3 regions of the Allobosea sp. 2RAB26 genome follow, and region 1 is predicted to be linked to each of the others. Evidence: predicted binding sites of a transcription regulator. Region 1 holds the regulator's gene; each other region holds the start of a gene.
What was found. Region 1 encodes PhoB, which activates phosphate uptake and scavenging genes when phosphate is short. Its sites were predicted from a motif close to TGTCATNNANCTGTCAT; they were not measured.
Positions count from the first base shown of each region.

Region 2: the regulator PhoB is predicted to act here: its motif matches at 2,161-2,177, upstream of AB4118_RS08295 (BtaA family protein).
Region 3: the regulator PhoB is predicted to act here: its motif matches at 2,999-3,015, upstream of AB4118_RS30380 (CorA family divalent cation transporter).

Region 1 is NZ_JBFRGS010000007.1:324,120-334,536, forward strand. It holds gene AB4118_RS16630 (lysylphosphatidylglycerol synthase domain-containing protein) at 1-558, shown strand, start outside; gene AB4118_RS16635 (hypothetical protein) at 666-956, opposite strand; gene AB4118_RS16640 (ATP-binding protein) at 1,571-2,632, shown strand; gene pstS (phosphate ABC transporter substrate-binding protein PstS) at 2,733-3,758, shown strand; gene pstC (phosphate ABC transporter permease subunit PstC) at 3,854-4,825, shown strand; gene pstA (phosphate ABC transporter permease PstA) at 4,839-5,726, shown strand; gene pstB (phosphate ABC transporter ATP-binding protein PstB) at 5,771-6,571, shown strand; gene phoU (phosphate signaling complex protein PhoU) at 6,620-7,339, shown strand; gene phoB (phosphate regulon transcriptional regulator PhoB) at 7,373-8,071, shown strand; gene AB4118_RS16675 (YnfA family protein) at 8,191-8,511, opposite strand; gene AB4118_RS16680 (TIGR03862 family flavoprotein) at 8,586-9,803, shown strand; gene greA (transcription elongation factor GreA) at 9,813-10,280, opposite strand.
Region 2 is NZ_JBFRGS010000004.1:55,811-66,227, forward strand. It holds gene AB4118_RS08285 (potassium channel family protein) at 1-146, opposite strand, end outside; gene AB4118_RS08290 (class I SAM-dependent methyltransferase) at 193-861, opposite strand; gene AB4118_RS08295 (BtaA family protein) at 858-2,108, opposite strand; gene msrB (peptide-methionine (R)-S-oxide reductase MsrB) at 2,270-2,710, shown strand; gene AB4118_RS08305 (acyl-CoA dehydrogenase family protein) at 2,767-4,422, opposite strand; gene AB4118_RS08310 (ATP-dependent helicase) at 4,541-6,916, shown strand; gene AB4118_RS08315 (GNAT family N-acetyltransferase) at 7,039-7,485, shown strand; gene AB4118_RS08320 (50S ribosomal protein L11 methyltransferase) at 7,517-8,464, shown strand; gene AB4118_RS08325 (hypothetical protein) at 8,506-8,634, opposite strand; gene AB4118_RS08330 (hypothetical protein) at 8,688-8,918, opposite strand; gene AB4118_RS08335 (aminopeptidase P family protein) at 9,223-10,417, shown strand, end outside.
Region 3 is NZ_JBFRGS010000025.1:16,950-27,366, reverse strand. It holds gene AB4118_RS30395 (isovaleryl-CoA dehydrogenase) at 1-427, opposite strand, end outside; gene AB4118_RS30390 (metal-sensing transcriptional repressor) at 640-906, shown strand; gene dmeF (CDF family Co(II)/Ni(II) efflux transporter DmeF) at 926-1,912, shown strand; gene AB4118_RS30380 (CorA family divalent cation transporter) at 1,935-2,930, opposite strand; gene AB4118_RS30375 (glycoside hydrolase family 25 protein) at 3,036-4,004, opposite strand; gene AB4118_RS30370 (glycoside hydrolase family 25 protein) at 4,113-5,045, opposite strand; gene mgtE (magnesium transporter) at 5,123-6,529, opposite strand; tRNA gene AB4118_RS30360 (tRNA-Leu) at 6,704-6,788, opposite strand; gene AB4118_RS30355 (FliM/FliN family flagellar motor switch protein) at 6,898-7,167, opposite strand; gene lipB (lipoyl(octanoyl) transferase LipB) at 7,299-8,000, shown strand; gene AB4118_RS30345 (hypothetical protein) at 8,094-8,276, shown strand; gene AB4118_RS30340 (carboxyl transferase domain-containing protein) at 8,383-9,990, shown strand; gene AB4118_RS30335 (Kelch repeat-containing protein) at 10,016-10,417, opposite strand, start outside.

The DNA of each region.
Region 1 (10,417 bases):
ATCGCCGGCCTGACCTTCTGGCTCGGCCTCGGCGCGATCCTCAGCGCCTGCCTGTTCTATGCCACCGATTCTGTCGCGATGCTCGCGCGCACCTCGCCCTGGGTCGTGCAGGTCGTCGGTGGCGCCACGGGGCTCGCCATCCTCGGCTATCTCGTCTGGGTCGCGACCGACGAACGCACTTTCCGGGTCCGCGGCTGGAATCTGCCGCTGCCGGGGCTCGGCATCACGCTAGGCCAGATGACACTTGGCGCCTGCGAGGTCTGCGCCGCCGCCGCCGTGCTCTTCGTACTGCTGCCCGGCGGCTATGGGCTGGAATATCCGGCTTTCCTGGCGGCCTATGTCTTCGCCTGCCTGATCGGCATCGCCGCCCATACGCCCGGCGGGCTGGGAGTCTTTGAGGCGACGATGCTCGTCGCCCTCAACCGACTGCCCTATGGCCATGTGCTTGGAGCCCTGCTGCTCTTCCGCATCATCTACTACCTGCTGCCCTTCATCCTGGCGCTGGTGATGCTGGCGCTCCACGAAATGATCCGCCGCATCAAGCGCCACGATATCTAGGGTGCCGCCCCTTCAGATCATCTGACCTGATCTCGTATCCGGTCAGATGATCCGACTGCTTGCCGCGTCTTTCTCGTAAGCCGCAATCCACTTTTCGGATCGACGCTTTAGCGGCTGCTGCGCGCTGCGTAGGCGACCTGGCGGCTGCTGCGCTTGTGCCCATACCAGGAGGCCTCGCGCGCGCCGACATCCGCATGGACGATGCCGTTCGAATAGGAACCGACGCCGCCGGTGCTCGCGAGGGCCTTGGCGGCAGCGACCGCGCTGCGTGTAGAGGCGGCTAGTGGCCTGAAGTCGATCGCCTTTCCGCTATAATGCTGCGAGTTCCGGGCATGGCGACCGCCGCAGGTCGAGGTGATCTTGATCGGGCCGATCTTGGCGACCAACTCGCTGATCATCGCCAGGGTTTCCGGTTTGAGGCAGCCCAACCCCTTCACTTGCGGTTGGAAGGAAACCTTGCCGGCGGGGACATTGGCTTGAGCGGTCGCAGAGAGGCATACTGCAACGCATGCAGCCAAGATAAAATGACGCATAAAAGACTCAACAAGACTAGGGAGAATGGAAGGCTCAAGCCACCAAATTCTTGGTCTGGCTGAGCAGTTCCATGTCCGAATAGTGTCCGTAGAAGGCCAAAAGATGGCTGGCCATGCCGATGGTCATCGTTCCATCGATTGAGCGTCATTATCCGTAGCCTTTCCAAGTCCGATGTTGTCTCAATAAAACGATGATAATTGGCTGAAAATACATTCTTTATCTGAGCGAGAGCGGCCGGTCGCAATTCCGATCATGGTCGAGACAGCCTCGGCCTCCGCGGCACCCGGCGCGTCGCCGATAGTGACCACCCAAGCGCGCTTCGTTCCTGCTGAGATCCTGGATGGCGTGGATTTCGCCCAGTGTCGCCGCGCGCTGTGGGGGGCCTCGCAAGTGCGGGGGGCATCTCGCCCGGAGCGATTGGCAGAGCGCGTGCCAGCCCCTATGAGGGCGCCAGCTTCCTCCTGATAGGCATGTTCACATGGTCGATGTCGTCGATCCCCACGCGCCGGCCACTGCAGCGCTGATCGAGGCGCTGGGTTCCGCCGTGGTGCTGCTCGATGCGCAAGGGGTGGCGCAGGCACTGAGCCCAGCGATGCGCGCGCTCATTCCGGCGCTCGAACGCGGCCAGTCGCTCACGCTCGTCCTGCGCGACCCCGACCTGATCGACGCGATCGAGCAGGTTTCGCGCCGTGGAGGGCGCCGGGTCATCGAGCTGGTCGAGCGCGTGCCGGTCGAGCGCACATTCCGCATCCACATCGCAGCTTTGACCGGCGGCGTCTGGCGTAATCCCGTGGTGCTGACCTTCGAGGATCTGAGTGAGCTGCGCGTCACGGAACGCATGCGCGTCGATTTCGTGGCGAATGCCAGCCACGAACTGCGCACGCCGCTCGCCTCCCTTCTCGGCTTCGTCGAGACCCTGCAGGGACCGGCGCGCAACGATACCGGCGCGCGCGACCGCTTTCTCGCCATCATGCGCGAACAGGGTCTGCGCATGGCGCGGTTGGTCGACGATCTGCTTTCGCTCTCGCGCATCGAGCTGCGCGCCCATCTCGCGCCGGACACGCCTGTCGATCTCTCCGCGATTTCGCGCGAGATCGTCGACTCGCTCACCCTGATGGCACGCGAGCGCAAGGTGGCGTTGAAGCTCGAGACGCCGACCCAGCCGGTCCAAGTCGCGGGGGACCGCGACGAGTTGCTGCGGCTGATGGAGAACCTCGTCGAGAACGCCATCAAATATGGCCGTGAGGGCGGCGTGGTTGCAATCAATGTGGTCGAGGGCGCGAGCGAAGCCAGCGTCAGCGTTCGTGACGACGGGCCAGGCATCCCGCCCGAGCATCTGCCCCGCCTCACCGAACGCTTCTATCGTGTCGACACGGCCGCGAGCCGCGAGGCCGGTGGCACGGGCCTTGGTCTCGCCATCGTCAAGCACATCGTGTTACGCCATCGCGGCCGTCTCACCATCGAGAGCGAGTACGGCAAGGGCGCCCTCTTCAAGGCGATCCTGCCGCGCCTCGGCGCGATGATGCGGAGCCCGTCCTGACCAATGTGACGGCGAACGTGACGGTCTGTCATCTGTCTGTCACATGGAAGGTGTTCTAGCGGGGCTGCTAAAGACTGCGACCCAGACGAGGACTCCTCTAATGCGCAAAATTCTCATTCTCGCGGCTGCGACGATCGGCTTGGCCGGCGTTGCCCAGGCCGCCGACATTACCGGCGCGGGCGCGACCTTCCCCTTCCCGATCTACTCGAAATGGGCTGAAGCTTATAAGAAGGAGACCAATATCGGTCTCAACTATCAGTCGATCGGCTCAGGCGGCGGTATCCGGCAGATCAAGGCCAAGACGGTTGCGTTCGGCGCGACCGATGCCCCGCTCAAGGGCGAGGACCTGACCAAGGACGGCCTGATCCAGTTCCCGACCGTCATGGGTGGCGTCGTTCCGGCCGTCAACATTGCCGGCGTCGAGCCGGGCAAGCTGAAGCTCACCGGCGCGATCATCGCCGACATCTATCAGGGCACCATCAAGAAGTGGAACGATCCCAAGATCGTCGCCATCAATGCCGGCCTGACCCTGCCTGACGCCAACATCAACCCGGTCTATCGTTCGGACGGCTCGGGCACGACCTTCGTCTTCACCGACTATCTCTCGCGCGTTTCGCCGGACTGGAAGTCGAAGATCGGCACCAACACGGCCGTGCAGTGGCCGGTCGGCATCGGCGGCAAGGGCAATGAGGGCGTCTCGGCCTCCGTCAAGCAGGTCGCGAACTCGATCGGCTATGTCGAGTACGCCTATGCCAAGCAGAACAAACTGGCCCATGCGCTGGTCGAGAACGCCGACGGCCAGTTCCCGGCTCCGGACGACAAGTCCTTCCAGGCCGCTGCCGCCAATGCGAACTGGAACGAGGCTGCCGGCTTCGGCATCTCGTTGAACAACCAGAAGGGCGCCCAGGCCTGGCCGATCACCTCCGCCACCTTCCTGCTCGTCCATGCCAAGCCGGAGAAGCCCGAAGAGGTGCAGTCCGCGCTGAAATTCGTCGACTGGGCCTTCAAGAACGGCGACAAGCTCGCGCTCGATCTCGACTACGTGCCGCTCCCGGCCAACGTCAAGGATCAGGTCCGCGCCGCCTGGAAGGGCGCCACCGACCCGGCTGGCAAGCCGATCTTCTGATCCATGCTATGACGCGAGGCGGGTTGTTCCCGCCTCGCGTTCGACTTTGTGAGACCCGTTTCCTCGTGCTTCTTATGCGACCGGAGTAACCACGGATGGCTGCCGTGACAGACCAGATGGCCGCGCCCGGCGCGCCCGCCATTCGCCGCACTCCAAAGGGCACCTTCGACATTGTCTTCCGCAATGCCAGCCGGGCCGCCGCGCTCTTCGTGCTGGTGCTGCTCGCGGGCATCATCGCCTCGATGATCATCGGCGGCTGGCCCGCCTTCCGCGAATTCGGCCTTGGTTTCATCACATCCAGCGTCTGGGACACCCAGAACGAGCAGTATGGCGCCTGGCCTGCCATCGTCGGCACCTTGTCGACCGCGCTGATCGCGCTGGTCCTTGGCGTGCCGCTCTCGCTCGGCATCGCCGTCTACCTCACCCAGCTCGCGCCGCCCTGGTTCAAGCGCCCGGTCTCGACGACGATCGAGCTGCTCGCCGCCGTGCCCTCGATCATTTACGGCATGTGGGGTCTCTTCGTTTTCGTGCCGCTCTTCGCGGCCTATGTGCAGATCCCGGTCTCGAACATCGTCGAAGGCATTCCGCTGGTCGGCACCGTGCTGTATTCGCGCTCGCCCTCGGGGCTCGGCATCCTGACGGCCGGCATCATCCTCGCCTTCATGATCATCCCCTTCATCGCCTCGATCACCCGCGACATGCTGGAGCAGATCCCGTCCGTGCTGCGTGAGAGCGCCTATGGCATCGGCGCCACGACCTGGGAGGTCGTGCGCCATGTGCTGGTGCCGCAGGCCGGCGTCTCGATCATCGGCGCGATCATGCTCGGTCTTGGCCGCGCGCTTGGCGAGACCATGGCGGTGACCTTCGTCGTCGGCAATGCCAACCGGCTTTCGGCCTCGATCATGGACCCCGGCTCGACCATTGCCTCGCGCATCGCCAACGAATTCAACGAGGCGATGGGCCTGCAGCTCAACGCGCTGATCGCGCTCGGCTGCATCCTCTTCTTCGTCACCTTCGTCGTCCTCGTGATCGCGCGTATCCTTGTCGCGCGCGTCAAGTCCTTCTGAGCGGAGCCTGGCCATGAACAGCGCCGTCACCCCGCCCGCAACGACGCCTCATCAGGTCTGGGGCCGCGTCCGCCCCGCGCGTCGCACCGCGGATCGGGCGATGAAGATCATCGCCACCAGCTTCACCCTTCTCGCCATCTTCGTGCTGTTCTGGATTCTCGGCATGCTGCTCGTGAAGGGGATCGGCGGGCTCTCCGTCGCGACCTTCACCCAGGTCACGCCCGGTCCCGGCAGCGAGGGGGGCGGCCTTGCCAACGCCATTGTCGGCTCGATCGTGCTGACCTTCCTCGGCATCGCCGTGGCGACGCCGGTGGGCGTGCTCGCCGGCACCTACCTTGCCGAATACGGCAAGGGCTCCAAGCTCGCGGACTTGATCCGTTTCATCAACGACATCCTGCTCTCCGCGCCGTCGATCCTGATCGGCCTCTTCGTCTACGTCATCCTGGTCGAGCCATTCCGCGGCTATTCCGGCTGGGCCGGCGGCGTGGCGCTGGGCATCATCGCGATCCCGGTGATCGTACGCACCACCGAGGACATGCTGCGCCTCGTGCCGAGCTCGTTGCGTGAAGCCGGTGCTGCGCTCGGCGCCCCGCCTTCGGTCGTCATCACCAGCGTGACCTGGCGGGCGGCGAAATCCGGCATGGTCACCGGTATCCTGCTGGCCCTGGCGCGCATCGCCGGCGAGACGGCGCCGCTGATCTTCACTGCGCTGAACAACAATTTCTGGTTCTCGCCCAGCCTCGTCGGCGGCGTCTCCAACCTGCCGGTGACGATCTACCAGTTCGCCTCCGCCCCCTATGAGAACTGGCAGCAGCTCGCCTGGGCCGGTTCGCTGATCATCACCGTCTCGATCCTGTGCCTCTCGCTTATCGCCCGCCGTATCGTGCGGGGCGGCAAATGAACGGCCTTAAACCCTCGTCGCGTTCGATCTGAAGGAACAAGTCGATGCTTTCGACGCTGGAACTGAGCCCGCAAGCGCTTGATGCCGAGGCCCCCGTCCGGATCGCGGTCAAGAACCTCGATTTCTACTACGGCGAGCACAAGGCGCTGAAGAACATCAATCTCGACTTCCGGGACCGCCATGTCACGGCCCTGATCGGACCGTCTGGCTGCGGCAAGTCGACCCTGCTGCGCATCTTCAACCGGATCTATTCGCTTTATCCCGAGCAGCGCGCCACCGGCGAGATCCTGCTCGACGGCCGCAACGTCATCAGCAACGATATCGATGTGAACGAGCTGCGCTCGCGCGTCGGCATGGTGTTCCAGAAGCCGACGCCTTTCCCGATGTCGATCTACGACAATGTCGCATTCGGCATCCGCCTCTACGAGAAGCCGCCGAAATCCGAGCTCGATGACCGCGTCGAAGGTGCGCTGCGCCGCTCCGCGCTCTGGGACGAGGTCAAGGACAAGCTGAAGACCTCCGGCATGGGCCTGTCCGGCGGCCAGCAGCAGCGCCTCTGCATTGCGCGGACCATTGCCCAGAAGCCGGAAGTCATCCTGTTCGACGAGCCGACCTCGGCGCTCGATCCGATCTCGACCGGCAAGATCGAGGACCTGCTCGAGCAGCTCAAGACCGACTTCACCATCGTCATCGTCACCCACAACATGCAGCAGGCGGCGCGCATCTCGCAGTACACCGCCTTCATGTATCTCGGTGAGGTGATCGAATTCGACGCCACCAACACCATTTTCATGAACCCGCACAAGAAGCAGACGCAGGACTACGTCACCGGCCGCTTCGGCTGAACCGGCGCCCAGCCTTCCAACTGCTTTGCCGACAAAGGATACGCCGCGATGACTGATCACATCGTCCGCTCATATGATGCCGATCTCGAGGGGATCCGCCGCAGCCTGGCCGAGATGGGGGGCATGTCGGAGCGCATGCTCGGCGATTCGACAGTCGCCCTGGTGCGCCGCGACACCGGGCTGGCACAGAAGGTCATCAGCGCCGACCAGCGCCTCGACAATCTGCAGCGCGAGGTAGAGGAGAAGGCGGTGCTCACCATCGCCCGGCGCCAGCCGCTCGCCAACGACCTGCGCGAGCTGATCTCCGCCATCCGCATCGCCGCCGATATCGAGCGTGTCGGCGATCTCGCCAAGAATATCGCCAAGCGCGCGGTCGCCATCTCCGGCCAGTTCCAGCCGCCGTCGCGCGCGGTCGTCGGCCTCGAGCATATGAGCCGCCTGGTTCAGGCCCAGCTCAAGGACGTGCTCGACGCTTACGCCGTCAGCAACGAGCAGAAGGCCATGGAGGTCTGGCGCCGCGACGATGAGATCGACGCGCTCTATACCTCGCTCTTCCGCGAGCTGCTCACCTATATGATGGAAGACCCGCGCAACATCACCTTCTGCACGCATCTCCTGTTCTGCGCCAAGAATGTCGAGCGCATCGGCGACCACACCACCAACATCGCCGAGACGATCCACTATCTCGTCACGGGCGAAGCCTTGGACGCAGCCCGCCCGAAGCTCGACACGACCAATATCCTTCTGGACGCCGCCACCGGTGAGTGACCGGCGCCCGACACCTTTGGGACCGAGTGAGACATGCCTGCACGCATCCTGATCGTTGAGGACGAAGAGCCGCTGACCCTGTTGCTGCGCTACAATCTCGAAGCCGAGGGCTTCGAGGTCGACAGCGTCGCGCGTGGCGACGATGCCGAGCTGCATCTGCGCGATCATACGCCGGACCTCGTGCTGCTCGACTGGATGCTGCCGGGCCTTTCCGGCATCGAGCTCTGCCGGAGGCTGCGGACCCGTCGCGATACCGAGCGGGTGCCGATCATCATGCTCACCGCCCGCGGCGAGGAAACCGAGCGTGTGCGCGGCCTCGCCACCGGGGCCGACGACTATGTCGTCAAGCCGTTCTCGCTGCCCGAGCTGATCGCCCGCATCCAGGCGTTGCTACGCCGCGCCAAGCCGGGTCATGTCGCCGGCCTGTTGGCCGCCGGCGATCTCGAACTCGACCGCACCACCCGCCGTGTCCGCCGCTCAGGCAGCGAGCTGCATCTCGGCCCGACCGAGTTCCGCCTGCTCGAATTCCTGATGCAGGCGCCGGGGCGGGTCTATTCCCGGGCCCAGCTGCTCGACGCGGTCTGGGGCCGCGACGTCTATATCGACGAGCGCACCGTCGACGTCCATGTCGGCCGGCTGCGCAAGGCGATCACTCCTGACAACGCCAAGGACCCGCTGCGGACCGTGCGCGGTGCCGGCTATGCCTTCGACGAGACCTTTGCGCGGAGCTGAGACTTGGATCATCGGGGACTTGGATCATCGGGCCGGATATCGAATCCGCCCGACGATCTAACCGTCTATGGTTGCATCGGCCTTCCCGAAAACCGCAATCCACCTTTCGGGCCGATACCCTAGCGCGGCCCTGCGATGATGATCGCCGCGCCGGCGAGGCAGATCAGCCCACCGATAATGTCCCAGCGGTCGGGGCGAAAGCCTTCCACGGCCCAGAGCCAGACGAGCGAACTGACGATGTAGACGCCGCCATAGGCGGCATAGGCCCGTCCGGCGGCTTCGCTCTCCGCCAGCGTCAACAGCCCGGCGAACAGGGCGAGCGAAAACAGTCCGGGTACGAGCCACCAGACCGGCTTGCCGAGCCGGAGCCAGCCCCAGAACGCGAAACAGCCGGCGATTTCGAGAATGGCTGCGCCGAGATAAGCGGCGATGGTCGGCATGGTTCGTCCCTGTCGATGGCCTTCGGGGCGGGATTACCCTTGACCGCAGGGCGCGCTGACGGCAAGCCGGACCGATGCCCACACATCACGTCGCCATCATTGGAGCAGGGCCCTCCGGGCTGATCGCGGCCGAGCGCCTCGCGGCAGCCGGGGACACCGTCACGATCTACGATCGCATGCCCTCTCCGGCCCGCAAATTCCTGCTGGCCGGGCGCGGCGGATTGAACCTCACCCATTCCGAATCGCTCGACGGCTTCCTGCCCCGCTATCGCGATGCGCAAGCCTGGCTGGAGCCGGCCATTCGCGCCTTCCCGCCACAATCCCTGCGCGACTGGGCCGATGCGCTCGGGCAGGACACGTTCGTCGGCAGCAGCGGCCGCGTCTTCCCGCGCGCCATGAAGGCCTCGCCCTTGCTGCGGGCATGGCTGCGCCGGCTCGAGGGCCTCGGTGTCAGCTTCGCGCCTGGTCATCGCTGGACCGGCTGGAGCGCGGCGGGAGCTCTGACGTTACGGCACCGCGATGGCGCCGAGGTCGAGGTGCGGCCCGACGCGACGCTGCTCGCGCTCGGCGGCGCGAGCTGGCCACGGCTGGGTTCGGATGGTGGCTGGGCGCCCTTGCTGGCGGCGCGCGGAATTGCGATTGCGCCGCTGCGCCCGGCCAATGGCGGCTTCACGGTCGATTGGTCCCAGACCATGCGAGAGCGTTTTGCCGGAGTACCGTTGAAACGCATCGTCCTGAGCTTCGGCGGCCAATCCGTGCCCGGCGAGGCGATGATCGATGCGACGGGTCTGGAAGGCGGCGCGGTCTATGCACTCTCTGCCCCGATCCGCGAGACGATCCTGCGCGAGGGCAGGGCGGTCATCACCATCGATCTGCGGCCCGATCACGAGGCGGCGCTGCTGGTCCAGCGCCTCGCGCATCGTCGCAAGGGCGTGACGATGAGCAATCATCTGCGCAAGGCTGCAGGTCTTGCTCCATCCGCGATTGCGCTGCTGCGCGAAGCGGCGAAGGGGCCACTCCCCGAAGACGCGGAGAGGCTGGCCGCACTGATCAAGGCCGCGCCTCTGGTGCTGACCGGTCTCAGGCCGATCGAGCGGGCGATCTCCACCGCCGGTGGCGTCGCCGCCGCGGAGATCGAGGAAGGCTTCATGCTGAAACGCTTGCCCGGTACCTTTGTCGCAGGCGAGATGCTGGATTGGGAGGCGCCGACCGGCGGCTATCTGCTGCAGGCCTGTTTCGCGACCGGAGTCGCAGCTGCAGCAGGGATTCAGGCCTGGCTCGCGGATAGCTGAACGATCGCCTCAGGCGATCGCGATGATCTCGACCGCCTCAGTGCCGATGCTGACGCTCTCGCCAATGCCCTTGCCCATCAGCGCGCTCGCCAACGGCGCGACATAGGGCAGCGTTCCGTGTGCCGGATCGGCCTCGTCCTCGCCGACCAGCCGCCAGTTCTGCTCGCGCCCATCAGCCCGGCGGATCGTCACTGTCGAGCCGAAGCGGACGATGTCGTGCCTTTCCTGCGCAGGGGCCAGCTTGGCGCTGGCGCGCCGCGCCGCCCAGTAGCGGAACTCGCGCCGCGTCTGAGCGATCTCGGTGCGGTCGCCTCCGGCCAACGCCGCCGCGTGTTCGTCATGCCAGCGCGCCAGCTGGGCCTCGATCTGTGCGAGCCCTTCAGGCGTCACGAGGTTTGGGTGAGGCGAGACTGGCCGGTCCGGCAGCTCGTCCAGGGTCCCTCTTTCCTCGGCTTCCTTGACGAAGGCGCGAGTCATTCTGGCCTCCTCCTATTGATCTCGGCACATCCGGCGAACCGGACCACAGCTTTCAGTGTTACGTCCTCACGACTGCTTGCGATGCAGCGCCAACCCGATGCTGGAATCTGAAGCGGCGATCACTTGGAGATGGGGAT
Region 2 (10,417 bases), on a different contig from region 1:
AAGGCGATGATCAGCAGGTCGACAACCGCTGTCGCAAGCTGAAAGCGCATCGCCCCGGGGGAGCGGCCATGGTAGAGCTGGCGCAGGCCGTCCCGCAGTCTTTCGACCTGCCCTTCCCTGCGAACAGAAGTCGTATCCTCGGCCATTCCATGGCGTTACAGGCCAAAGGATGGCGCGTCCAGCACCCGCTGCTCAGGCGGCCCGCCGCGTTGCCACGGCATGGATGGCGTAGCCGCGAAGGAGTCGGGTCGTGCGGCTCTCGACGCCCTCGATCCGCGACAATTCGGCGATTGCCTCGGGCAGATCAAGCCTTGGCGTGACGTGAAACAATGTCAGCCAGCGATTCAGCATGGCCCTGAACGACGCAGGCAAGCCGGTCTGGTCGCCGAAATCGACGATATGCAGTGAACCGGTGGCCGTCAGCGTCCGCAGCGCCTGAGCGATCACGCCCCGCCAGGGGGGAATCATCGAGAGCGCATAGGAGATGACGATGCGATCAAATCCGTCGCGCCCGAACAGGGCCGCCGCGTCGAAGCAGGTCGCGTCTGCCTGTGCCAGATGGATGCGCTCCGAGAGCCCCGATCGTGCCACGCTTCTCTCCGCCGTCGCGAGCATCTCGGCCGAGACGTCGAGACCGTAGCACTGCGTGCCCGGATAGGTCCGGGCGAGCTTGATCAGGTTGCGCCCTGTGCCGCAGCCGATTTCCAGGATCGCGCTGCCCGGCGCAGGATCGAGCTCGGCGATGAGCCGGTCCCGGCCAAGCAGATAGAATTTGCGGCTGGCGTCATAGATATGGCGCTGGTGGCGATACATCCGGTCCATCAGGCCGGCGGCCTCGGTCGTGGCGCGGCCAGCGCTCATGCCACCGCCCCCTGCAGCACATGGAGATGGAAGGCGCCATAGATCGACGAGCGATCGCGCGCTCCAAGCTCGCGGCTGCGTGCCTCCTCATAGCGCCATTGCGCGAGAATCGAGGCCGGCACCCGGCCCGGCAGCAGCCGCTCATCGGCAGCCGTCCGGAAGATTACGCGGGCGCCGGGTCGCGCCGTGCGCGTGATCTGCGTCCAGAGCGCCGTGAGATCCGCATCATTCATCCAGTCCTGAGCATCGAGCAGCACATAGGCATCGCAGCTCTTCGCAGGCTGGCTCTCGAGAAAGGCCGTGATCGCGCTCTGGTGATAGGCGACGTGGCCCGCCCGCTCTCGAACGGCCGCGAAATTCCGGCTTTCAAGATAGGGCGGCAAGGATGCGTTCTCGTCCGTCGCATAGCCCCGTCCAAAGGCCTGCCGGGCAAAATAGTTCGACTTCAGGTCGAAGCCGCAGGCCAGCCTTTCAAGCCGGCGCCGGAGCACGCCGCGTATCCCGGCGTCGCCGTCAGCCGCGAGGGCCTTGTACTGGGCCGGCGGGATGCCCAGCCCATAGAGCGAGGCCGGCTGGCGCACCAGCCAACGCACCAGGGGCTTGTCGAAGACGGGAGCGATATGCCTGTCGAACAGGGCGCGCTGCTCGGCCATGTCGCGAGCCTGCAGCATCACGCGCGGATCGCAGCCGAGCGTACGGCCAAGGAGATGTCCAGCCCCGATGAAACGGCCGAGCAGGCCGTACCGGTAGAAATTGCGGGCAAAGACCTGGATGCGCCGGCGCCCGCTCAGGCTGCGGCCTTCCCAGTAGCTGCGAGAGACGGCATCGAGGCGTGGCGCGATCTCGGCGTCATAGAGCGCGATATTCGCCTGCGATTGCGCCTCGCCGAAGAAGCGCAGGAACTGCTCATGGCCTGCCAGGCTGTCGAGTGCGGCGAGCTTGAGCTTGCCGAGCGCGATATGGGCGCCATTCAGATCGACAGCGCTGATCTTCGCCGGGTTGGCGGTGAGATAGGACAGGATGTTGCAGGAGCCGGACGCGATTGCCACGACATGATCATCGGGGCGCAGGTCCAGCGCCTCCATGTCGACGACCGGGTCTTCCCAGATCTGCGGATAGACGAGCCCGGAAAAGGCCAAGGTGAACAGGCGCTCCAACATCCCCGCCCGCGACAGCGGCTTGCTGCGATGCACCGCCGTGGTCAGGCCCATTGTGGTTTCCCGCCGAACCGTACGCGCCGTCTGCATTCTTCGTTCCTCGCGCGGTCCGTTGTGATGGCGAGCCGACTAGAGGAGTCGCGTGACGGTTGGGTGACGCGCCTTGCGGATCAGCTATCCGTGAGGGCGGGCTGACGTGGAGCGCAATCATCCCCATATTCCGCCCGAAACCTTTGAACGGGAGAATGACGATGGGACTGTCCGGACTGTTCGGCGGCAAGGTCAGGGAAGCCGGTGAGTTCGAATTCCAGTTGACCGACGAGGAGTGGCGCCGCCGCCTGACCCCGGAGCAGTACCACGTGCTGCGCGGGCATGGCACCGAGCGCGCCGGCTCCTGCGCCTTGAATTTCGAGAAGCGCGCCGGGCGGTTCACCTGCGCCGGTTGCGGCAACCCCTTGTTCCAGTCCGGCAAGAAATTCGAGAGCGGCACGGGCTGGCCGAGCTTCGACCAGCCACTGGAGGGTGCGGTCGGTATCAGCGAGGACAATAGCTACATGATGCAGCGCACCGAGGTGCATTGCGCCCGCTGCGGCGGCCATCTCGGCCATGTCTTCCCTGACGGCCCGCCACCGACCGGACTGCGCTACTGCATCAATGGCGTGGCGATGGATTTCGCTCCGGCCGAGGCCTGAGCCAGTCGGCCGGCCGCGCTCCCCTTCGGGAGGGCGGCCGCGCAAACGCGTGAGTGCTATTCCACCGCCGGGACGGCCCGATGCGCCAGCGCGGCAGCATCCACGGACGCCGGCAGATCGCCGAAATGGCCCGACCAGCGCCCCTCGAGCCGCGTCGCGATGAAGGCGTCTGCGACCATGTGAGGTGCGTGGCGCAGCAGCAACGAGGCCTGCAGCGCCAGCGCCAGCCGCTCGACCAGCCGCCGCGCCTGTCCTTCGCTTCGCACCAGAGTGGGTATCTCCGACTCCAGCGCGCTCAAATGCGCATCGAAGCGATTGTCGGCGCCGGCCGCGCGTCGCATCTCCTCGATCAGCGCCACGAGAGAGCCCGGCTCTCGCTCCAGCGAGCGCAACACATCGAGACAAATGACGTTGCCCGAGCCCTCCCAGACGCTGTTGAGCGGCGCCTCCCGATAGAGCCGGGCCATGGGGTTTTCCTCGATGAAGCCGTTGCCGCCATGGCATTCCAGTGCCTCGACCACCACCGCCGGCGCGCGCTTCGAGACCCAGTATTTCGCAATCGGCGCGCCGATCCGCGCCAGCAACCGGTCGCTCTCGCTCGTTTCCTGACGGTCGAGCGCCGCAAACAGCCGAAAGGCGAGCCAGGCTGCAGCCTCGGCCTCGATCGCAAGATCGGCCAGCACGTTCTGCATGATCGGCTGATCGATCAGCCCGCGCTGGAAGGCGCGCCGATGGGCCGCGTGATGCGCCGCCAGCGAAACGGCGAGCCGCATCTGCCCGGCCGACGCCGCCGCAATGTCCAGCCGGGAGCCCTGGTTCATGGCCAGGCCGGTGCGCAGGCCCCGGCCTGGCTCGCCGATCATCTGGCCGATCGCACCGCGGAATTCGACCTCGGACGAGGCATTCGAGCGATTGCCGCATTTGTCCTTGAGCCGCTGGATCGCCACGCCGTTGCGCGAGCCGTCCGGCAGCCAGCCCGGCACGACGAAGCAGGAAATGCCCTCGGCGGTTCGGGCCAAGGTCAGGAACAGGTCGGAATGCGGCACCGAGAAGAACCACTTGTGCCCGGTCAGGGACCATGTCCCGTCGCCATTGTCCTCGGCGATGGTCTGGGTCTGGCGCAGGTCAGAGCCTCCCTGCTTCTCGGTCATTGCCGTGCCGACGGTCGCCCCTGTCTTGGCGAAGGCGGTCGTCTGGCGGCGGTCATAGCGGTTGGAGCTGACCAGGGCGCCCCACTTGCTCCAGAGGTCGGGTTCCTGCCTCAGGACCGGGATCACGGCATAGGTCATGCTGATCGGGCAGCAGATGCCGCTTTCGCCCTGACTCCAGAGATAGGAGAGCGCAGCACGCGCCACCTGTGCGCCCGGGCCCGGCCTGTTCCATGCGAGCGAATGGGTCTCCTGCTCGATCGCAAGCCCCATCAATTCGTGCCAGGCCGGATGGAACTCGATCTGGTCGATGCGGTTGCCGAACCGGTCATGCGTCCTGAGTTCGGGCGGGAACCTGTTCGCCAGTCGCGCCAGGTCCTGCACCTGCGCCGAGCCGACAATGCGCCCTGCCGCGTGCAGGCGCTCCGAGGCCCAGCCTGCATCGAAGGCGGTGGCCGCCGCCTGCAACACGGGATCAGCCGCGAAGGCGTCGTAATCGCACAGTATGGGAACCTGGTTCGTCACTTCATGGGTGGAATGGCGGGAGGCGATATCCACATTCATCGCGGCGCGTCCTGACGATCGGGCGAGCATTCAACGCCCAACAGCCTTATCCAGCAATCTGCGGCGCGACAGCCTATATTGCCTCTGGAACGAATCACGATCAAAGCGACCTGAAGCCTTGTCCGATCACACCACGTCCGCCCCTCTGCCCCGCCCCGGCGGCCTCGCCGCCCGCGCCGCCGCACAGCCGGCGGCAGGCTATCTGGCAGGCCTCAACCCGGAGCAGCGGCAAGCGGTCGAGGCCACGGATGGCCCTGTTCTGGTCCTGGCAGGCGCCGGCACCGGCAAGACCCGTGTGCTGACCACGCGCATCGCCCATCTGATCGCCACCAACCGCGCCTATCCGTCCCAGATCCTCTCGGTGACCTTCACCAACAAGGCAGCGCGCGAGATGAAGGAGCGCATCGCAAGCCTCGTCGGCCCCGTGGCCGAAGGCATGCCCTGGCTCGGCACCTTCCACTCGATCTCGGCCAAGATCCTGCGCCGCCATGCCGAGCTCCTCGATCTGCGCTCGGACTTCACCATTCTCGATACCGACGACCAGATTCGCCTTATGAAGCAGGTCATCACGGCCGCCGGGATTGACGAGAAGCGCTGGCCCGGCCGCATGCTGGCGGGCTTCATCGACAGCTGGAAGAACCGCGGGCTTGCCCCCAAGGACGTGCCGCCGGGTGAAGCCGGCGTCTTCGCCGGAGGCAAGGGCGGCGCCCTTTATGCCGCCTATCAGGAGCGGCTGAAGACGCTGAACGCAGTCGATTTCGGCGATCTGCTGCTGCACTGCCTGACGCTGTTCCGGGAGCATGCCGATGTGCTCGCGACCTATCATGAGCGCTTCCGCTACATCCTGGTCGACGAATATCAGGACACCAACACCGCCCAGTATCTCTGGCTGCGCCTGCTGGCGCAGGGCCGGCGCAACATCGCCTGCGTCGGCGACGACGACCAGTCGATCTATGGCTGGCGCGGCGCCGAGGTCGACAACATCCTGCGCTTCGAGCACGATTTTCCCGGCGCGGTCGTGGTCAGGCTGGAACGGAACTACCGCTCGACCGGGCATATCCTCGCCACCGCCTCAAAACTGATTGCCCGCAACGAAGGCCGGCTCGGCAAGACATTGCGCACTGAGGACGAAGCCGGGGAGAAGGTCACGATCACCGGCGCCTGGGACAGCCAGGAGGAAGCCCGCCTGATCAGCGACGAGATCGAGGCGATGCAGAGCAAGGGCGAAAACCTTGCCGAGGTCGCCATCCTCGTCCGCATCTCCGCCCAGATGCGCGAGATCGAGGAGCGCTTCGTCCATGTCGGCGTGCCCTATCGCGTCATCGGCGGCCCACGCTTCTATGAGCGGGCCGAAATCCGCGACGCCATGGCCTATCTGCGCTGCGTGGTGAGCCAGACCGATGATCTCGCCTTCGAGCGCATCGTCAATGTGCCGAAGCGCGGGCTGGGCGACGCGACGGTCCAGCTTCTGCACAACCACGCCCGGGCAACCGGCCTGTCGCTGCTGCAATCGGCCCGTGCCGTGGTCGAGACCGAGGAACTGAAGCCGAAGGCCCGCACCGCGCTGCGCGAACTGGTCGAGGCCTTTGCCCGCTGGTCGACCAAGGCCGAACACATGAAGCAGGGCGAGCTTGCCGAGCAGGTGCTGGAGGAATCCGGCTATACCGAGATGTGGCAGAAGGATCGCTCGGCCGATGCCGCCGGCCGCCTCGAGAACCTCAAGGAACTGGTGCGCTCTCTGGACGAGTTCCCAGACCTGCCGGCCTTCCTTGAGCACGTCTCGCTGGTGATGGATGCCGATGGTGGCGAGGCCGGGGCGCGCGTCAGCATCATGACACTGCACGCGGCCAAGGGGCTCGAATTCGATACTGTCTTCCTGCCCGGCTGGGAGGAAGGCCTGTTCCCGAACCAGCGCGCGCTCGACGAAAGCGGCCGCGCCGGGCTGGAAGAAGAGCGCCGCCTCGCCCATGTCGGCCTGACCCGGGCCCGCAAGCGCCTGAAGCTCCTCTTCGCCTCGAACCGCCGGATTCACGGCCTCTGGCAATCGAGCCTGCCGAGCCGCTTCATCGACGAGTTGCCGGAGGAGCATGTCGAGGTCGTGCAGGCGCCGTCTACCTATAGCCAGGGCGGCTACGGCGCCTCGCGCTTCGACCGCATGGAAAGCTTCGGCTCCTCATACCAGACACCAGGCTGGCAGCGCGCTCAGGAGAATCGTGCGCGGAACGGCGGCGGCTCAGGCTTCTCGGACAACGGCGGCCGTGGTTTCGGCCAGGGTGGCTCGGGCTCGGGCCGCCAGCGCGGCCCGCTGCTGATCGAGGGCGAGTTGACGGCGAAATCGACCGGCAGCTCCGCATTCGATGCCGGCGCCCGTGTTTTCCATATCAAGTTCGGCCCGGGCTCCGTCGCGAGCGTCGACGGTAACAAGCTGACCGTCGATTTCGACAAGGCCGGCCGGAAGATGGTGCTGGACTCGTTCGTGCAGAAGGCGGGCTGAGCAAGCGCAGCCGTCATGTCCGGCGCGCCGATGCGGAGCATCGCCGAAGCGGTTATGCAGGCCCGGATTGCCCCAGGCCGGTTCCGCAGGAATGCCGGCTCCAAGCCAGCAGGATCAGCACGATGCCCGACGTCGCGGTCAATCTGACCGACACCGCCAATCCCGATCTCCACGCGGTGATCTCGCAGGGCCTGCGGGACTACAATGTCGAGATGGGCGGCGTCAGCGACCACAGGCCACTGACGATCACCATCAAGGACAGCAGGAGTGATGAACTGATTGGCGGACTACTCGGTCGCACCTCGCTCGGCCTGCTGTTCATCGACCTGTTCTATGTGCCCAAGACCCAGCGCGGGTCGGGCCTCGGCACCCGCATTCTGCAGATGGCAGAGGCCGAGGGTTTTCGCCGAGGTTGCCGCAAGGCGGTGCTCTACACGCTCAGCTTCCAGGCGCCGGAGTTCTACAAGCGCTTTGGCTGGAGCGTCTTCGGTGAGATCGCGCTCGAACCGCCCGGAGCGACCCGCTATTTCATGACCAAGGACCTCGCCGCCCCTGCCGACGGCGCATGACATCCGCCCCCGCCCCTGCTATCCCGCCCGCATGCGTGAAGGTCTTCTCCCAGCCACGGTCGCGACCGTGCTCGAACTCTCAACCAGCGGCGACAAGGCGCGCGCGCTGACGGAACTACTCGGCGAGATCTTCGATCCGACCGAGACAGCCATTTCCTCCTTTGAGATAGAGGACGGCGTCACCACGCTCTCGCTCAGCGCGCCGTGGAAGGTCGAGATTTATTTCGCGACCCATCCCGATGAAGACGCGGTGCGTGACATGCTGCGCCCGATCGTCGGGGACAGCATCGATTCAACCCCCTTCACCACCGTCAACCAGAAGGATTGGGTCGCCACCAGCCTCGACGGGCTCAAGCCCGTGCGGGCCGGGCGCGTGCTCGTCCATGGCGCGCATGACCGCGGCACGGTGCGGGTGAATGATGTCGCGATCGAGATCGAGGCGGCGCTCGCCTTCGGCACGGGCCATCACGGCACCACCGCCGGCTGCCTGCTGGCGCTTGATGCCGAACTCAAGAAGCGCCACCCGCTGCGCGGCCTGGATGTCGGCACCGGCACCGGGATTCTGGGGCTCGCGCTCGCGATGCAGACGAAGCGCCGCGTCGTCGCCGGCGATATCGATGCCGTCGCAGTCGAGGTCGCAGCGCGCAATGCCCGCGTCAACCACGCGCCAGGGGCGCTCGATCTCTATGTCGCGCCCGGCCTGCTCCACGCCAAGGCAAACCGGCCCGGCCATTTCGATCTGGTGTTCGCCAATATTCTGGCTGGCCCGCTGAAGCGTCTCGCCCCGTCGCTCGCGCGCGTGCTGGCGCGGGACGGAACCCTGATCCTCTCCGGGCTTCTGGCGATGGATGTCGCCGGGATCGTCTCGACCTACCGGCACCAGGGCCTGTACCTGGCGCGCCAGTCCCTGCGCGAGGGTTGGGCCACCCTCGTCATGAAAAAGGGCGGCGCGGCCCCAAGACCGCGCCGCCCCTACTAGGCCAGCCACCCAAAGAGGGTGTTGTCGCTTCGAGCTCAGGCTCAGAAGGCGATGTGGCCGTACTTCTGTTCCGCCTCGGCCTGCAGGGCGCGAGCGTCATGCCAGACGGCGGCGGTGAACTTGGCCGTATCGACGACCCATTCGAAGACGTGCTTGACGATGGCGATCATGGTCTTGGTCCTTTTTGGAGCGCGGGCGGCCTCTTCGGGCGCGGCGCTAAAGATCAGCGGTTGAACGGAAGCGCGGCGTCGTTCTTCAGCGCCGTTTGCGGAAAGCCGCCGAGCACGATCTCCGCCTCGTTGACGAGGTAGGAGCGCGCGCGCAGCTCACGGATGGCGGAGCGGCGACGGCTTTCGATCATTGCGACATAGAGGCGCTGCCAGAAGCTCAGACCCGCCGTGTTCATGGCTTTGGCGGCAGGCAGGGCTTCGGTCGCATTCAATACATAGGTCACAGGTCCATCTCCTCATTCCAAACGAAGGACAGTCCCGGTCGCTTCCTCGTTCTCTTATGCAACCAAAGTGGTACTTCTTCGCACTTGCGAGAAGATGATTTCGCAGATGCGAGATATGCGCATGACGCATGCGTGCCCCAAATTTTCATTAACATTTGACGCCCACCGCATAGCGAAGAGGCAATACGCCCAAAACGTCGGCTATGAGGGCCTGCCGACAAAGCAGGCAAGGATGTCGCATTTGCGCTGGCCTTCCGCCGGTTCTGACGCGACGATGGCGGGTATCGCCATGTTTGGACCCGCCATGACCGAATCGCCCGCGCACAATTTGCCGACCTGCCGCTTCCAGTCCTTTTCCGAACCGAGCAATCCGGCCGAAGTCGCGCCCCGCGTCGCGGCCCTGCGCAAGGCGCTCGCTGCACAAGGCCTGGACGGGTTCATCGTGCCGCGCGCGGACGAGCATCAGGGTGAATATGTTCCGGCCCATATGGCGCGGCTCGCCTGGCTCACCGGCTTCACCGGCTCGGCCGGCAATGCCGTCGTGCTGACCGACAAGGCAGTCCTGATCGTCGACGGCCGTTACACCATCCAATCGGCCGAGCAGACCGACACGCAGGTCGTTGCGCCAGTGAAGATGGAAGAGACCCCGCTCGAACGCTGGATCGAAACGAACCTGCCTGCAGGGGCGAGGCTGGGCTACGATCCCTGGCTGCACACCGTCGATGGCGTCGCGAAGCTCGAGAAGGCGGTCGCGGCTGCCGGCGGCACACTGACCGCCGTTTCGCGGAACCCGGTCGACGCCCTCTGGAGCGATCGCCCGGCCCCTCCAGCCGCGGCGGTCAAGGCCCATCGCGGTGACTATGCCGGTGAGACCACCGCCAGCAAACTTGCACGCATCCAGGAAGCGCTGACCAAGGGCAAGGTGGACGCATTGGTCATTTCCGACCCGCATGCCCTCGCCTGGACCTTCAATATCCGCGGCGGTGACGTCGAGCACACGCCCCTGCCGCTGGGCTATGGCATCGTCCCGCGCGAGGGGCGCCCGACCGTCTTCCTTGCACCCGAGAAGATCACGAACGAGGCGGGCGACGCCATCGGTGCGGTCGGTGAGATCGCCCCGCCGGCGGCACTCGAAAGGCAACTCGAGGCGCTAGGCAAGGCCAGGGCCAAGGTCCGGCTCGATCAGGCGACGGCCGCCTCCGCACTCGCCACCCTGATCCGCGATGCCGGTGGCACGCCCGATGCCGGCGCCGACCCGATCGCATTGATGAAGGCAAGGAAGAACGAAGCCGAGCTCAACGGGACCCGCGCCGCGCATCTGCGCGATGGCGCCGCCGTGGTGCGCTATCTGTCATGGCTCGCGCGCGAGGCGCCGAAGGGCAAACTCACCGAGATCGACGCGGTCGCCGCACTGGAATCCGAACGCCTGAAAACCGGCCTGCTCAAGGACGTCTCCTTCACCACCATCGCCGGCGCCGGCCCCAACGCCGCCCTGCCCC
Region 3 (10,417 bases), on a different contig from region 1:
CCACGTCCGAGCCGGCGCCGGGCTCGGACATCGCGAGCGATCCGACATGCTCGCCCGAGATCAGCTTTGGCAGGTACTTCGCCTTCTGCGCGGCATTGCCGTTGCGGGCGATCTGGTTGACGCACAGATTCGAATGGGCCCCGTAGCTCAGGCCGACCGAGGCGGAGGCCCGGCTGACCTCCTCGATCGCCACGACATGCTCGAGATAGCCGAGGCCTGCGCCCCCATCCTCTTCTCTGACCGTGATGCCATGCAGGCCGAGGGCCCCCATCTCGGGCCAGAGGTCACGCGGAAACTGGTTTGAGCGGTCGATCTCCTCGGCGCGCGGCGCGATCTTCTCCTGCGCGAAGGCGTGGACGGTGTCGCGGATCGCGTCGGCGGTCTCGCCGAGATCGAAATTGAACGGGCGCGGGGCGTTGGCGAGCATGGTGGCCTCCCGGAAGACGCCGCGCATCGGGCACGGCTTTGCAGCGTTATAGCGCGCTTTGTGGCCCTGTCAGGCTGTTCCAGCGCGATCTCCCGGATGGGCGTGGCCACACCGGCGGGTGATCTGCTATGCCACTTGCAGCCGGCGACCGAGAGGGGGCGGGAGCGCCGACACTCGGTTTACACATCCTATCCCCTGGATAGGATGTGAGCATGAGCCACGCACATGATCCCGATATCGTCAAGCGGCTGCGCCGGGCGCAGGGCCATCTCGACACCGTCGTGAAGATGCTCGCGGGAGGGCGCGAGGTGCCAGAGGTGGTGCAGCAGCTCCAGGCGGTCGAAAAGGCGCTGGAGAAGGTCAAGATGCTGCTGATCTTCGACCATATCGACCATCACCTGTTCGAGACGACAGGCACGCAGACGCCCGAGACGCGGCGCTCGATCGAGAGCCTGAAGGCGCTGACCAAGTATCTTTGATCCAACGGGAGTTCCAGCGATGTCCGAACTGGCCAGCCTGGCGCCGCGTCACGACCATGTCTTCCTCGGCGCAGACCACCAGGAGAACGAGCGGCGCACCTGGATCGTCATTGCGCTGACCATGACGATGATGGTCGGCGAGATCGCCGCCGGCACGCTGTTCGGCTCGATGGCGCTCGTCGCCGATGGCTGGCACATGTCGACCCATGCGGCGGCGCTGCTGATTGCGGCTCTCGCCTATCGCTTCGCGCGGCGCCACGCCCGCGACCCACGCTTCAGCTTCGGCACCGGCAAGCTCGGCGACCTCGCAGCCTTCGCGAGCGCGCTCGTCCTGGCGCTGGTCGCCCTGTTCATCGGTTGGGAATCGGTGATGCGGCTTGTCCAGCCGGTGCCGATCGTCTTCGGGCAGGCGATTGCCGTCGCGGTTCTGGGCCTTGCGGTCAATCTCGCCAGCGCCTGGTTGCTGAAGGGCGAACACGGACATGACCATGGCCCTGCGCATCACCATGACCATCACCATCATGCGCATGGTGGCGCGGACCACAATCACCATCATGACCACCACGCCGGGAGTGGGCGGGATCATAATCTGCAGGCGGCCTATCTGCATGTGCTGGCGGATGCCTTCACCTCCGTGCTTGCCATCGTCGCGCTGCTCGGCGGCAGCCTCTATGGCTGGGTCTGGCTCGACCCGGCGATGGGCATCGTCGGCGCGCTGGTGATCGCGCATTGGTCGTTCGGATTGCTGCGCGCCTCGGGGGCGGTGCTGCTCGACACTGTGCCCGACACGGCTCTCGCCGCCGGGATCGAGGCGCGACTCACCGCCGAGGGCGCAGAGGTCGCAGACCTGCATCTCTGGCAGGTTGGGCCGGGGCATTGCTCGGCGATCGTCTCGGTCGTGGCCACTGATCCGAAGCCGCCCGCAGCCTACAAGGCGCTGCTCGCCGGGTTGCCGATGCTGTCCCATGTCACCGTCGAGGTGAACCCGCGCATCGCCGCGCTGTGATGCATCAGGAGCCCGCCCGGGCTCAGTGGATCATGTCGCGGCGCTTGAGCAGGAGATACACGCTGAGCGCTGCCACGGCGCACAGGATCACGACATAGACAAAGCCCCATTCGTTCTCGAGGAAGGGCAGGCCCTTGGTGTTGACGCCGAACAGGCCGGTGATCAGCGTCGCCGGCATCAGCGTCGCGGTCAGGATCGAGAGCACATAGAGATGGCTGTTGGTCTGGGCGGTCAGGCGCGAGGCAATCTCGTCCTGCAGCAGGCGGGCGCGCTGCTGCACGATCTGGACGTCGGTCAGCATGGTGTCGACGCGCTGCAGCAGGCGGCTGGCGGCGCTCTTCACGGTCTCCGGCGCAGCCCGTGTCGAGGCATTCTCGGAGAAGCGACGGAAGAGCTGGTGCAGCCCGTTGAGCTGGCGGTGCAGCCTCACCGTCCGCCGGCGGATCAACCCTAACCGGCGCGCCTCGTCGCTGACGCGCTCGTCGATGACATGGTCCTCGATCGAGTCGGTGTCCTCTGTCAGCTGCATCACCGCTTCGGCCACATCCTCGATGACGAACTCGATGATGCGCTCGAACAGCATCACCGGCGAGCTCGCCCGGTAGCCGGCCTCCAAGGCGTCGCGCGTCAGGCGCGTTGCCTGCATGGCCTGTCTCCGACCCGTCAGCAGAAACCGGTCGGCGATGATCCAGTGCAGCATGCCCATCTCGTCGGCGGGGCTGTCGACCTCGCGGATCTGGTCGAAGGTGATGCCCCAGGCGAAGTCACGATTGTGATGGAGGCGCTGGTGATCGTCCTGGGTCAGGAACAGGGTCTGCGCCTCGGCGGGCAGAGCGGTGCAATCGGCGACCCATTGCTTGGCGCGGCCATGCACGAGATCGAGATGGATCCAGACGAACTCGGCCCCGGGGAGGGCAAGGTCGGGCATCTCGCGGCGAGGAAGGAGATGCGCACGGCCGTCGGAATCAAAATGGTAGACCCAGACGAACCCGGCCCGGGATTGCAGATCATGGAGCATTCCGGCCACGCCCTGGCGGGCGATTTCTCATGAGAGGTTGCGCTGCCCGGGATCAGGGCGCGCGTCTCATGACAGCTTCGTGACAGCGCAGCGGGTGCCGCAAAGTCAATCGCGGGCGAGAGAGCCGGTCACTTGTGGATCACGGTTGGCGGTCGCCTTGCCCGGGACGCGCGCGGGAGGCAGCATCTTGAGCGTCGCGCCTCCGGCAGCCTGCGGCGCCTTGGAGCCGGCCGATGTCGCAGGTGCGCGGTTGCCGGCAACCTTCGGCTCGCCACCCCGCCACTTCCGGGCGCCGATGTCGAAACGGCCCTCGCGCCAGGCTGCGAATTCCCGCTCGGACCCGAAGAACGCGTTGCGGTCGACATCGCCGGTTATGCCGGGCACGCGTCCTGTGGTGGTGAACTGCCAGAATTCCCATTTGCTACGCTCATAGCGATGGCGCAGTGGGGCCGCGGTTGAGCGCAGCCAGTAGGGATGATCGTTGAACTCGCCTTCCAGCACATCCTCGTGGAAGGTGATGTCGGTATAGATGATCGGCTTCTTGCCAGTGTGTTCCTGCAGGCCCTTCAGCATCTCGCTGATCTTGGCCAGCGCCTTCTCGCGCGGGATCTTCTTGCCGCAGCTCTCCGACTCGCCGTTCCATTCGACATCGAGCACAGGCGGCAGGGCATCCGGGTCCTTCGGGATATGCCGCTTGAACCAGCGCACCTGATCCTTGGCCGGGCGGCACCAATAGACGAAATGGTAGGCACCGCGCGCGACGCCGGCCTTCTTCGCCCCCTCCCAGTTCTTGCGGAAACTGGGGTCGAGGTGGTCGCCGCCCTCGGTCGCCTTGATGAAGGCAAAGCGGGTGCCGGCATCCTTGACCTTGGCCCAGTCGATCTCGCCCTGCCAGCGCGAAATGTCGATGCCCTGGATAGCCTGGCGGCGTGCATCGCGGACGCCGTGATGGGGCGAGGCGTCGCCCTTCTTGGGATAGAGCGCGAGGGCAGGGCCGGAGCAGCCGAGTGTAAGGCCGAGAACTGCAAGAAAGCACCGCAGTCCCTTGTAATCGGTCTTCATACGCGCCGGCATCCGCCCCTCCTGCATGCAAACAGTGGTGCGGCAGTCGTGGTTAAGGCGCGGTAAGCGTTCGCTCGGATGCGAGCGGATGATTTCAGGGTTGGTTAACCGGCGCGCCCGCTATCCGCCGATCTGCAGCGAGGACGGCACCGGCTGCAGCGCGCCGGGTATGACCGGGGCGGGCGGAGCCTGGCTGACCGGAGGCTCGAATTCCGGATCATTGACGATGCTGGGGCTGGGTTGCGCCGGAGAGGCGCGCCGCTTGGTCCACTGCCTCCGGCCGATGTCGAACTCGCCGTTGATCCAGCCGATGAACTGCTCTTCGTCGCCGAAGAACGCGTTGCGGTCGACATCGCCCCTGATGCCCGGCACGCGGCCGGTCGTGGTGAATTGCCAGAAGGCCCAGGGGCGGTTCTCGTAGCGTGTCTCGGGCTTCGCTGCCGTCGAGCGGATCCAGTAGGGATATTCGTTGAACTGCCCTTCCAACACGTCCTTATGGAAGGTGATGTCGGTATAGATGATCGGCTTCTTGCCGGTGAGCTGCTCGAGCTCGGTCAGCATCAGCTGGATCTTCTCCAGTGCCAGCGAGCGGTCGATCTTCTGCGGGCAGGTCTTGGAATGGCCATTCCACTCGACATCGAGCACCGGCGGCAAGGCGCCGGGGTCGTTCGGGATATGCTGCTTGAACCAGACTGCCTGCTCATGGGCGGGGCGGCACCAGAAGACGAAGTGGTAGGCTCCGCGCGGCACGCCGGCCCGGCGCGCGCCTTCCCAGTTGCGCAGAAAGGAGGGGTCGATGTGGTCGCCGCCCTCCGTCGCCTTCATGTAGACGAAGCGGGTGCCGGCGCCCTTGACCGCGGCCCAGTCGATCTCGCCTTGCCAGCGCGAGATATCGATGCCCTGGACGGCATAGTTCAGGGCGCTCGCGACGCCGGGATGCGGCCGGGCATCGCCCTTCTGCGGATATCGGCCCTCGAACGCCACGCAGCCGCCAAGGACCGCGAGCGCGGCGACGGCGACGGCGAGAAATGGGGCTGAACGGAGGCGGGACATGCGACGGGCGATCATCTCGCGGAGAATTGCGGAGAAAACTTGACGCCCGGTTTACGTTACCGAAGTTTTTGCTTTCGTCACCCCAGGCCGAGCAGAAGTGTGGCGATCCCCAGAAAGGCGAAGAAGCCGACCACGTCGGTGACCGTCGTGACGAAGGTTCCGGACGCAATCGCCGGATCGATGTCGAGTTTGTCGAGTGCCAGTGGAATGAGGACGCCGGCAATGGCGGCCGAGATCAGGGTGACGACCATCGCGATCGCGATGACGGCGCCGAGGCCCGCGCTCCCGAACCAGGCGGCGGCGATGGCGCCGGTGATCACGGCAAAGCCGAAGCCATTCACGAGGCCGACGACGAGCTCGCGGGTGAAGAAGCGCCGCAGGTTCCAGGCGCCAAGCTCCTGCGTGGCCAGGGCGCGGACAGCGACCGTCATGGTTTGAGTGGCGGCGTTGCCGCCCTGGCTCGCTACGATCGGCGCCAGGATCGCCAGCGCCACGACTTTTGCGAGCTGATTCTCAAACAGGCTCATCACCGCGGCGGCAAGAAAGGAGGTCATCAGGTTGACGAAGAGCCAGCTGAAGCGGCTCCAGATGATCTTTCGGACCGGGTCGGAGAGCTCTTCGTCGGGATTGACGCCGCCGAGCTGTTTCACATCCTCGTCCGCGGCTTCCTCGATGACGTCGACGATATCGTCGATGGTCAGCACGCCGACGAGACGACCGGTCGCATCGATCACCGGTGCGGCAACCAGATTATAGCGCTGGAACAGCCGCGCCACGTCCTCGAGTTCGTCGGTCGCCTCGACGACCCGTCGGTCTTCCTCCAGCAGCTGCGAAATCACCACGGGGCGCCGATTTCGCAGCAGCCGGTCCAGCCGCACCGTGCCGACGAAATGATGGGCCGGGTCGGCCACGAATATTTCGAAGAATCGGTCGGGCAGATCTGCGGTGTCGCGCAGGAAGTCGATGGTCTGGCCGACGGTCCAGAAGGGCGGCACGGCGATGACCTCGCTCTGCATGCGCCGGCCGGCCGTGTCCTCGGGATAATCCAGGCCCTGCTGCAGGGCGATGCGCTCGGAGGGCGTGAGCTTGTCGAGGACCTCCTGCTTGTCCGCCTCGTTAAGGTCCTCGAGAATGTAGACCGCGTCGTCAGTGTCGAGTTCGCGTACGCCTTCCGCGACGGTCTCGGCCGAGAGCTCTTCGAGAATTTCCTCGCGAACGGTGTCGTCGACTTCGGTCAGCGCCGTGAAGTCGAAATAGGAGCCGAGCAGCGAGATCAGGCGCGGGCGTTCGTCGGCGTCGAGGGCTTCCAGCAATGCGCCGAGATCGGCCTCGTGCATGTCGGCAACGATGCCGCGCAACGTCGTGACGTCCGAGAGCAGGACGGCCTGCGAGACCTGTTCGACCAGCGCGGGATCAATCGCGCCATCCTCGTCGCGAATCCTGCGGGTGGCGGATTCGTCGGGAGCGTTTTCGGCTTCGACCATCGGTCCGACTCCACGATTTGAGGAAAGGGCTTGGATTCGAGGGAAGGGCCTCTTGTGTCAGCCGTGGACTGTGCTGGCAACGCGCCGCGGCGACCTCACGTTTCATGGCCGGCAGGGCCGAAAACCAAAACGGCGACCCGCGAGGGTCGCCGTTTCAAGGCATCAGCCTGAATTTGGTGCGGTCAAGAGGACTCGAACCTCCACGGGTCTCCCCGCTACCACCTCAAGGTAGTGCGTCTACCAATTCCGCCATGACCGCAGCGGCTAAGAGAAAACCGCGGTGAGGCGGTGAACTCCGGAGCGGCGCGGGTCTAACAAATCGAATCCGCCGCGACAAGCTCGTTGTGTGGAAAACTTTGAAATCCTTTTCAGGCGGCCTCGGCAATGGTCTGCGCGCTGAAGACCGTGGGGCGCTTCAGGAGCTCGGTGATCTCGACAGAGATGCGCGAACCGCTGACCACGACGTTGCCGCGGGCGAACGGGTGATTGTTGGCGAGAATCTGGACTTCGTCGTTCTCGGTGGCGTTGAGCTCGATGATCGCACCGCGGCCCATGCGCAGCAATTTGTAGATCGGCATCTGAGTCGAGCCCAGAACCACGGTGAGCTCCACCGAAACGAGATCGAGATCGGCCTTCAAGTCCTGCCTCCGAAACCCTACTTGCGAATTCAACCAACGAAACTTGCCTGCCGGCCGGCTTCGGCGCATGAGCCTGCCGGCGACAGGCGGTAGCCGGTTAGCGATCGTTGAACAAACAGAGTTAATGCACCGTGAAGACACGTGAGACGCTTGCGGTTTCATTCCTGCCGCAGCCGGGCTCCGAGCCCGTCGAATGGGTCCATGCCGGGGGGCTTGTCGGCTATGACGAAGCTGTCGCCGAGATGGACGCGCGCGCGGCGCTGATCGCGGACGGCAAGGCCCGCGAGCGCGTCTGGCTAATCGAGCATCCGCCGCTCTATACCGCCGGCACCTCGGCCCGCGAGGCCGATCTGATCGAGCCCGAACGCTTTCCGGTGCATCAGAGCGGCAGGGGCGGGCAGTTCACTTATCACGGTCCCGGCCAGCGGGTGGCCTATGTCATGCTCGACCTGAAGCGTCGCGATCCCGACCTCCGGCGATTCGTTGCCGCCCTCGAAGCCTGGCTGATCGGCACGCTTGAGCGCTTCAATGTCCGCGGCGAGCGGCGCGAGGACCGTGTCGGCGTCTGGGTGCGCCGGCCCGAGAAAGGAGCGGATAGCGAGGACAAGATCGCCGCCATCGGCATCCGCGTCCGGCGCTGGGTTTCGTTCCACGGCATCTCGCTGAATGTCGAGCCGGAGCTGTCGCATTTCGGGGGAATCGTGCCCTGCGGCGTCAGTGACCAGGGCGTGACCTCGCTGGTCGATCTCGGGTTGCCGGTGACGCTTCCGGAGGTCGATTCGATGCTGCGTGCCGAGTTCGAGAGGATCTTCGGGGCAACCGTTCTCGCCTGAGCCTCGACTAAGGCTCTTCATCCTTCGTTCACCATCCGTTGACCAAAGCCGGCCAACCTCCCGCGGTGGGATGAATCGGAAACGGGGACGAAGATGATCCGGACAGTGATGTTCGCGGCCGCCTGCGCGGTCGTGCTGGGTGCCTGCACCACCAACGACAAGATCATCGCCGGCGCGGCTGCGGGCGCCGGCACGGGGGCCCTTATCGGCGGGCCGATCGGAGCGGTTGCGGGGGGCGCGATCGGCGCCGTGGCTGCCCCTGCGGTGGCGCGCTGAGAGCGGGCGGATTTGCGCTCGCGCCCCTGCGCATCCGCGCCGGTTGGCGTTTTTCGCGTGGCGCGCCATAAACCGGCGAGGACTTCTTCGCTTAAGGGAGCGTGCCGTGGCGGTCATCGAGAGCAAGGTCGATCTCAACTCGGCCGAGACGCGCGCCAACGCCGAGGCCTGGGACGGCCTGCGTGCCGAGCTGGCCCGGCACCGCGCGGCCGCTGCGCTCGGCGGCAATGCCAAGTCGCGGGAGCGCCATACCGCTCGTGGAAAACTGCTGCCGCGGGAGCGGGTGCTGCGCCTGCTCGATCCGGGCTCGCCCTTCCTCGAGATCGGGGCGCTGGCCGCCTTCGAGATGTATGACAAGGAGATCCACGGCGCAGGCATGATCGCCGGGATCGGTCGCGTTGCCGGCCGCGAGGTGATGGTCGTCTGCAACGACGCCACCATCAAGGGTGGCACCTATTACCCGATGACGGTGAAGAAGCATCTGCGCGCGCAGGAGATCGCACGCGAGAACCGGCTGCCCTGCGTCTACCTCGTCGATTCCGGCGGTGCCAACCTGCCGCACCAGACCGATGTCTTCCCCGATCGCGAGCATTTCGGCCGGATCTTCTACAATCAGGCGACGCTCTCGGCGGAGGGGATTCCGCAGATCGCCGTCGTCATGGGCTCCTGCACGGCCGGCGGAGCCTATGTGCCGGCGATGTCGGACGAGACGGTGATCGTGCGCCGGCAGGGCACGATCTTCCTGGGCGGTCCGCCGCTGGTGAAGGCGGCGACCGGCGAGGTCGTCTCGGCCGAGGACCTGGGCGGCGCCGATGTCCATGCGAGGCTGTCCGGCGTCGCCGACCATTATGCCGGCGACGACACCCATGCGCTCGCGATTGCGCGCCGCATCGCTGCCAACCTGAACAGCGTCAAGCGTCCCGATATCGACATTGCCGAGCCGGAGGAGCCACTCTACGACCCCGCCGAGCTCGAGGCCGTGGTACCGACCGACCTGAAGAAGCAATACGACATCCGCGAGGTTATCGCCCGGCTCGTCGACGGCTCCGAATTTGACGAATTCAAGCGACTCTACGGCACGACGCTGGTCACCGGTTTTGCCCGCATCCACGGCATGCCGGTCGGCATCATCGCCAATAATGGCATCCTGTTCTCGGAGAGCGCGCTGAAGGGCGCGCATTTCATCGAACTCTGCTGCCAGCGTCGCATTCCGCTGCTCTTCCTGCAGAACATCACCGGCTTCATGGTCGGCCGCGATGTCGAGACGCGCGGCATTGCCAAGGACGGCGCCAAGCTGGTCACGGCAGTCGCCTCGGCCCGCGTGCCGAAGATCACCGTACTGGTTGGCGGCTCCTTCGGCGCCGGCAATTACGGCATGTGCGGGCGCGCCTATTCACCGCGTTTCCTGTTCACCTGGCCCAACTCCCGTATCTCGGTGATGGGCGGCGAGCAGGCGGCGAGCGTGCTCGCGACCGTCCGCCGCGACAATATCGAGGCTGAGGGCAAGTCCTGGTCGGCCGAGGAGGAAGAGGCCTTCAGGGCCCCGATCCGCGCGAAATACGAGGATGAGGGCTCGCCCTATCACGCCACCGCGCGGCTCTGGGACGATGGCATCATCCTTCCCTCCGAGACGCGCCGCGTGCTGGCGCTGGCCTTCTCCGCCTGTCTCAATGCCGAAGTGCCGGAGACCCGCTTCGGCGTCTTCCGGATGTGAGGCGGGAGCGCTGGCCGCCAGGGGCTCAGCCCAGCACAAATGCCTCGTGCACGGCGCTCTGGACGCCGCCGCCCATGATCGGGCCGCCGCCGGCGACATGGATGGCGTCTCCGACCAGTGCAGCGCCGAGCCCGTGGCGGGGCGTTGGCATTGGAGCGTATTGCTCCCAGGCATCGCCAACGGGGTCATAGGCCTCCATCTGGCCGAAGACGCGGTTGGTGCCTTCGCCGCCCATGACGAAGACCTTTCCGCGGTAGAGCACCGCGCCGTGGCCGGAGCGGGCTGTTGGCAGCGGATTGCGCGGCGTCCATTTGTCGGTCGCCGGGTCATAGGCGTGGTGCAGGTTCGAATTGGTGTGGAAGGAGTCGACGCGGCCGCCGATGACATGGATCAGGGGCGCGATGGCGAGCGTGCCGGTGTGGTCGCG